2 regions of the Kosakonia sp. MUSA4 genome follow, and region 2 is predicted to be linked to the other one. Evidence: predicted binding sites of a transcription regulator. Region 2 holds the regulator's gene; the other holds the start of a gene.
The links. Region 2 encodes Fur, which represses iron uptake genes when iron is present. Its sites were predicted from a motif close to ATAATAATGAGAACNACTATCAA; they were not measured.

Region 1 (3,420 bases), 200 kb from region 2:
TCATCCGGGACTAAATCGCCAAGACCCGGTGTGCGGATGGGGCCAGGGCTGACCACGTTGACGCGGATACCGCGGCCTTGCAGATCCAGCGACCACGAGCGGGCAAAGTTACGCACGGCGGCTTTACTGGCGCTGTAGACGCTGAAGTTGGCGGTCCCTTTGATCGACACGGTAGAACCCGTCAGCACAACCGATGCGCCATTCACCAGCAACGGCAGCGCTTTCTGTACGGTAAACAGCACGCCGCGTACGTTGGTGGCAAAAATGCGGTCGAAATGCTCTTCGGTAATCGACCCCAGCGGCAGCATATCGCCGCCCCCGGCGTTGGCGTGAAGGATGTCGAGTCGCCCGGCGCTTTTGGCGATTTGCGCATACACCGCGTCGAGATCCGCCGGAACGGACGCATCCGCACGAATGCCGGTTACGTTGGCGCCCACTTCAGCGATTGCTGCATCCAGCGCTTTCTGCCGACGGCCGGTAATAAAGACGCGTGCACCCTGGGCTACCAGTTCTTTCGCCGTTGCCAGGCCGATACCGCTGGTGCCGCCGGTGACAAGGGCAATTTTTCCGCTCAGTGGTTTCGTCATTTTTCTGTTCCTCAGTTTGGGTTTTAGGGTTTACCAACGGTCAGCCGGGCTGACGTCTTCGGTATGGCTGTACTGTAGCGCTGGCGTTTTTATTGAAAAATAGCGAAAAATGAAAATGACTATTCACCGTTGTGTATAATCAGCTTGCACCAGTAAAGGGGAAATGTATGGATCAGTTGCAGGCAATACGGGCTTTTGCCCGCGTAGTGGAAGCCGGGAATTTTACCCGGGCGGCAGATTCACTGGAGATGCCCAACGCCACGCTGAGTAAACTGGTGCAGGAGCTGGAAGCGCACCTCGGCGTGCGGTTGTTGCAGCGTACCACCCGCCGGGTGACGGTGACGCCGGAAGGACGAGACTATTACGACAAGACCGCGCGCATTCTGCGCGATCTGGAGGATATCGATACCTCCTTTAACAGCGTGCGCAGCCATCCGCGGGGTCAGTTGCGGATTGACGTCGGCGGCTCCACGGCGCGCGATGTGCTGATCCCGGCGCTGCCGGAGTTTCTGGCGCGCTACCCGGATATCCGTATCGATCTTGGCGTTTCTGACCGCGCGGTGGATCTGATCAGCGACAACGTGGACTGCGTGATCCGCGGCGGCCCGCTGGATAACTCCTCGCTGATCGCCCGCCAGATTGGTGCCGCAACGCTGCTGACCTGCGCCACGCCCGCGTATCTGAAAGCCTTTGGCACGCCCGCCTATCCGGATGAGCTGAAAAACGGCCACCGGCTGGTGAGTTATCTGTCGCCGCAAACCGGCAGAGCCTTCCCCTTACGTTTTGAGCGCGACGGCGAAAAGTGTGAAATCAAGGTCGATCACCACATCGGCGTAAACGAGAGTAACGCCCATCTGGCTGCCGGTCTGGCCGGGCTGGGGATTATTCAGACCTTCAGCTATGCGCTGGAAAGCGCACTGAAGAGCGGCGCGCTGGTAGAAATTTTGCGCCCGTGGCGTCCCGCGCCCTACCCTTTCCATGTGGTCTATCCGCAAAACCGCCACGTCACGCATCGCCTGCGGGTTTTTATTGACTGGCTGCTGGAGAGTTTCCCGAAAAATGTTAGCCGCTAATGTCGGCATATTATTTTCGTGACTCAACGAATAACAAAGTTAATAATGAAGAAAATTTGAAAGCATTATGGATTAACGGTGATATTTTATTTTTTCTTATTTATTTATCGCTCAATTGAACCCGGAGATATATTTGTAACATACTGATTTTAAACTATATTTAAATTTGTAAATTTTGAATAGTTATTATCTTGATAATAAATTTCATTTCCATTAACGTCATTCCCGCATGATGAGGATTCTCTGGCGAATAACGTTTTCCCCATCGTGCAAATAATCCCTCTCGTTTTTTACTCATTTAATGACGCAGATAACCGCCGCAGTCCGGGCATGTATTCTCTTTTTTATGCCACGGCTCAGGGAGGCGTCACTACGCCCGAAAAAAGCGAGAACCGCACACATAAAAATACAGGGAATATGGCATGAAACACGCTTCGCATTACCCACTGGCTATGCTGATTCACGCGGCGCTGTGGGGTCTGGCGCTTCCGGTACAGGCCGCTGACACCAGTAATACTTCTGACCAAACTGCGACGGAGACAGCCAAAACGCAGGAAGATACGCTGGTGGTGACCGCCGCCAAACAGACGTTGCAGGCTTCCGGCGTTTCCACCATCACCGCCGAACAAATCCGCAAACACCCACCCGCCCGCGATGTCTCTGAACTTATCCGCACGCAGCCTGGCGTCAACCTGACCGGCAACTCCACCAGCGGCCAGCGCGGTAATAACCGCCAGATCGACATCCGCGGTATGGGGCCGGAAAACACGCTGATTCTGGTGGATGGCAAACCGGTGACCAGCCGTAACTCGGTGCGCTATGGCTGGCGTGGCGATCGTGACAGCCGTGGCGACAGCAACTGGGTACCGGCGGAAATGATCGAACGTATCGATGTGATCCGTGGCCCGGCCGCCGCGCGCTACGGTAACGGTGCGATGGGCGGCGTGGTGAATATCATCACCAAACCTACCACCGGCGAATGGCACGGTTCGTGGAACACCTATCTGAACGCGCCGCAGCATCGCAAAGAGGGTTCGACGAAACGCACCAACTTCAGCCTGAACGGCCCGCTTTCCGATACCGTCAGCTTTAATTTGTGGGGCAACCTGAGCAAAACCCAGGCCGACGCGCAGGACATCAACTCCGGCCACGAAGCCGCACGCACCGGCTCCTACGCCGGTTCCTACCCGGCAGGCCGTGAAGGGGCGATCAATAAAGATATTCACGGCAAAGTGCGCTGGGAATTCGCCCCGATGCAGGCACTGGAGTTTGAATCCGGCTACAGCCGTCAGGGCAACCTGTACGCAGGCGATACGCAGAACACCAACACCAGCACGCTGGTGAAAAGTATGTATGGCAAAGAGACCAACCGCCTTTACCGCCAGAACTGGGGCGTGACCTGGACCGGCAGCTGGGACAATGGTGTGACAACCAACACCTACGCCCAGTATGAACACACCCGCAACTCGCGGCTCGGCGAAGGGTTGGCTGGCGGCACGGAAGGGATCTTCTCCAGCGATAAGTTCTTCGATATTGATCTTTCCGATGTGTTGCTGCACAGCGAGGTCAACATCCCGTTTACGCTGGGTGTCGATCAGAACCTGACTATCGGCACCGAGTGGAACCAGCAGCGCATGAAAGATGGCGTTTCGACAACTCAGTCGCTCTCTTACGGATCGATTGATGGCGTCAGCAGCACCAACCGCAGCCCTTACTCCAGCGCGGAGATCTTCTCGCTGTTTACCGAAGACAATATCGCC
Region 2 (3,420 bases):
CGCCTGATGAAAGAGGGTAAAGAGAAAGAGGCGAACCAGTACCGTTTACTGGATCCGACGGACACCTCCAATACCACCGGGGTACAGTTCTATAATCGCACTGGTTATCTGAACCCGTGCCTCGATTCGTCACGCAATTTCGTTGATAAGGTGATGGGTGAAATCCAGCAAATGCACAAAGAAGCGGGTGTGTCGCTGAATACCTGGCATTTTGGCGGTGACGAAGCGAAAAACATCTATCTGGGAACGGGTTATACCGACCAGAAAAAACCGGAAGCGGGCAAAGGCATCATCGATCAGAGCAAGCAGGACAAACCATGGGCTAAATCTCAGGTCTGCCAGTCTATGGTCAAAGAGGGTAAGGTTGCAGATGTTGAGCATCTTTCCAGCTACTTTGGTATTGAGGTCAGCAAGCTGGTGAAAGCGCACGGTATCGGCACCATGCAGGCGTGGCAGGATGGCCTGAAAGATGCTAAAAATGCCGCCGAGTTTGCCACCGATCACGTCAATGTTAACTTCTGGGATACGCTCTACTGGGGCGGTTTCGATTCGGTAAATGACTGGGCAAACAAAGGGTTCCGCGTCATTGTCTCGAACCCGGACTATGTTTACCTCGACTTCCCGAACGAAGTCCATCCGGCGGAAAGCGGCTACTACTGGGGCACGCGCTTTAGCGATGAGCGCAAGATCTTCAGCTTTGCGCCGGACAACATGCCGCAAAATGCTGAAACCTCACTGGATCGCGACGGCAATCCATTCAACGCGAAATCGGACAAACTATGGCCTGGAGCCTATGGTCTTTCTGCTCAGTTGTGGAGTGAAGTGGTACGTACCGACAACCAGATGGAGTACATGATTTATCCACGCATGATTGCGGTCGCAGAGCGTGCCTGGCACCGCGCCGGTTGGGAACAGGATTATCAGGCCGGTCGCGAGTACAAAGGCGGTGAAACTCATCTGGTCGATGTAAAAGCGCTGGATAAAGACTGGACCCGCTTTGCAAATCTGTTAGGCCATCGTGAACTGGCAAAACTGGACAAAGCAGGCATTAACTACCGCCTGCCTGTACCGGGCGCGCGCGTGGTCGGCGGCAAGCTGGAAGCCAATACCAGCTTCCCGGGAATGGTCGTGGAATATTCTACGGACGGCGGTAAAAACTGGCTGCGCTACGATGATAAAGCGCGTCCGCAGGTGAGCGGGGAAGTGCAGATCCGCACCGCCAGCCCGGACGGCAAACGTTTCAGCCGTGTGGATAGCGTGAAAGCGTAATTATTGCTGAAGTAACCTGCCCGGCAGCGCAAACCTGCCGGGCATTTTTGTTTTTGAAGGGCAAAAAAAAAGCCAACCTGAAGGCTGGCTTGAGTATGAAAAGGGATTATTTCGCATCGTGCGCGTGTTCATCTTCGCGGCAGTCACCCTCGGCGCAGTGGCCGTACAGGTAAAGACTGTGGTTCGTCAGGCGAATGCCGTGTTTGGCGGCGATTTCACGCTGACGCGCTTCGATGGAATCATCACTGAATTCGATCACTTTGCCGCAGTCGAGGCAAATCAGGTGATCGTGGTGATGCTGCTGAGTCAGTTCAAAAACGGATTTCCCGCCTTCGAAGTTATGACGGGTCACAATGCCGGCGTCATCAAACTGGTTCAGTACACGATATACTGTCGCCAGCCCGATCTCTTCGCCCATGTCGATCAGTCGTTTATATAAATCTTCCGCACTGACATGATGGTTATCCGGTTCCTGAAGCACTTCCAGGATTTTTAACCGAGGAAGCGTGACTTTCAGGCCAGCCTTCTTTAATGCGGTATTGTTGTCAGTCATGCGGAATCTGTCCTGTTGCTATACGATTCACTTCCTCAATGGAAGTTAGAAGGAATGCACCTGGGATAATGCGTCTCATTATAGAACTGCCATGGCTAAATGAAAACTGCAAGTCCTCAAGTAAAGTAAGCTTTTAAAACGTGGTGTCACCAGCAACTCCTGTGCTTCATAACACCACTTTAGCAGGGCTTATTGTACAGCGATGGAGAAAAAAGTTAAAAATTTGTAGCAATTATTTCCATTGCTTTTACCTATTAATACCACGTAACCCACAGATTACGCCGTAAAATCAGGCGTTGATGATGTCATCAAGATGTAACTCTTCGCGAACTTGCTTAACCCATTTTTGTACACGTTCTGCGGTCATTTCTGGCTGACGATCTTCGTCAATCGCCAGACCAACGAAATGGCCATCATCCACCAGCCCTTTAGAGGCTTCGAAATGGTAGCCTGCAGTCGGCCAATGGCCCACGATAGTCGCGCCGCGCGGCTCAATAATATCGCGGATCGTACCCAGCGCATCACAGAAATATTCTGCATAGTCTTCCTGATCGCCGCAGCCAAACAGCGCAACTAACTTACCATTAAAATCAATGTCTTCCAGCGTCGGGAAGAAATCATCCCAGTCGCACTGCGCTTCGCCATAATACCAGGTCGGAATGCCGAGCAGCAGAATGTCATATCCTTCGATATCTTCTTTGCTGCTCTTGGCAATGTCATGTACGTCGGCAACGTCCTTACCAAGCTGACTCTGAATCATTTTCGCAATATTTTCGGTGTTGCCGGTGTCGCTGCCGAAGAAAATACCTGTAATTGCCATGAGTAAAATAACCTCTTGAAACCTAATGAATATGATGGTGGCGCTTTGCCCACAGATAAGGGCAATCATAGCAGAACAGAGAAGCGCGCGAAAACAGCTATCGCCGCGGAGTGCACTGTATGACACATGAAAACGTGAAAATAAGAGAGGTGATTCGGAGTAATTACTTTCCGCGCAATGCGCTCAGCTGTGCCAGCAGCATCTCTTCGATAAGTTCGCTGCGGCTCATGTCACGCGCATCGGCAAGTTCGTTTAACGCATCAACGGCTTCCACGTTCAGTTTTAGCTCGACGCGTTTAAGCCCACGAACTTTATCGCGTTTTAATTGATTGCGTTTGTTGATGCGTAACTGTTCATCACGCGAGAGCGGATTCGTCTTCGGCCGTCCCGGGCGACGCTCATTCGCGAACAGATCCAGGGTTGTACGGTCCGTTTGTTCTTTAGCCATGTTTAAGCATACTACGGGAAAGACAAGCAATCGGGCTGCCGCCCGGGCTGAATAGCGCGCCATCATACATCAGCATAACGGGCGCGCCAACGGGCGGACGCGTTCTGGCGACTGGTCGCCGCCTTTTTAATCAGTTTGACTTTTCAGCGAGATAACGATTAATTGCCCGCATCACCGCTTCAGGTTTTTCCGCATGCACCCAGTGACCGGCACCAGCAATCACATGCGCGCGCGCCTGCGGGAACTGTTCAAGCAAAGCGCTCCGGTACTGCTCCGTAACGTAAGGGGAGTTGCCGCCGCAGACAAACAGTGCCGGATGAGGCCATGCGG

Region 1: a site for Fur is predicted at 1,852-1,874, ahead of C0557_RS05890 (TonB-dependent siderophore receptor). Genes of this name have one in related genera too.

What each region holds. Positions count from the first base shown of each region.
Region 1 covers NZ_CP025697.1:1,241,591-1,245,010, reverse strand. Annotated here, with positions in the region: gene C0557_RS05900 (SDR family oxidoreductase) at 1-587, opposite strand, end outside; gene C0557_RS05895 (LysR family transcriptional regulator) at 755-1,660, shown strand; gene C0557_RS05890 (TonB-dependent siderophore receptor) at 2,083-3,420, shown strand, end outside.
Region 2 covers NZ_CP025697.1:1,442,399-1,445,818, forward strand. Annotated here, with positions in the region: gene C0557_RS06870 (beta-N-acetylhexosaminidase) at 1-1,269, shown strand, start outside; gene fur (ferric iron uptake transcriptional regulator) at 1,376-1,822, opposite strand; gene fldA (flavodoxin FldA) at 2,112-2,642, opposite strand; gene ybfE (LexA regulated protein) at 2,806-3,090, opposite strand; gene ybfF (esterase) at 3,221-3,420, opposite strand, start outside.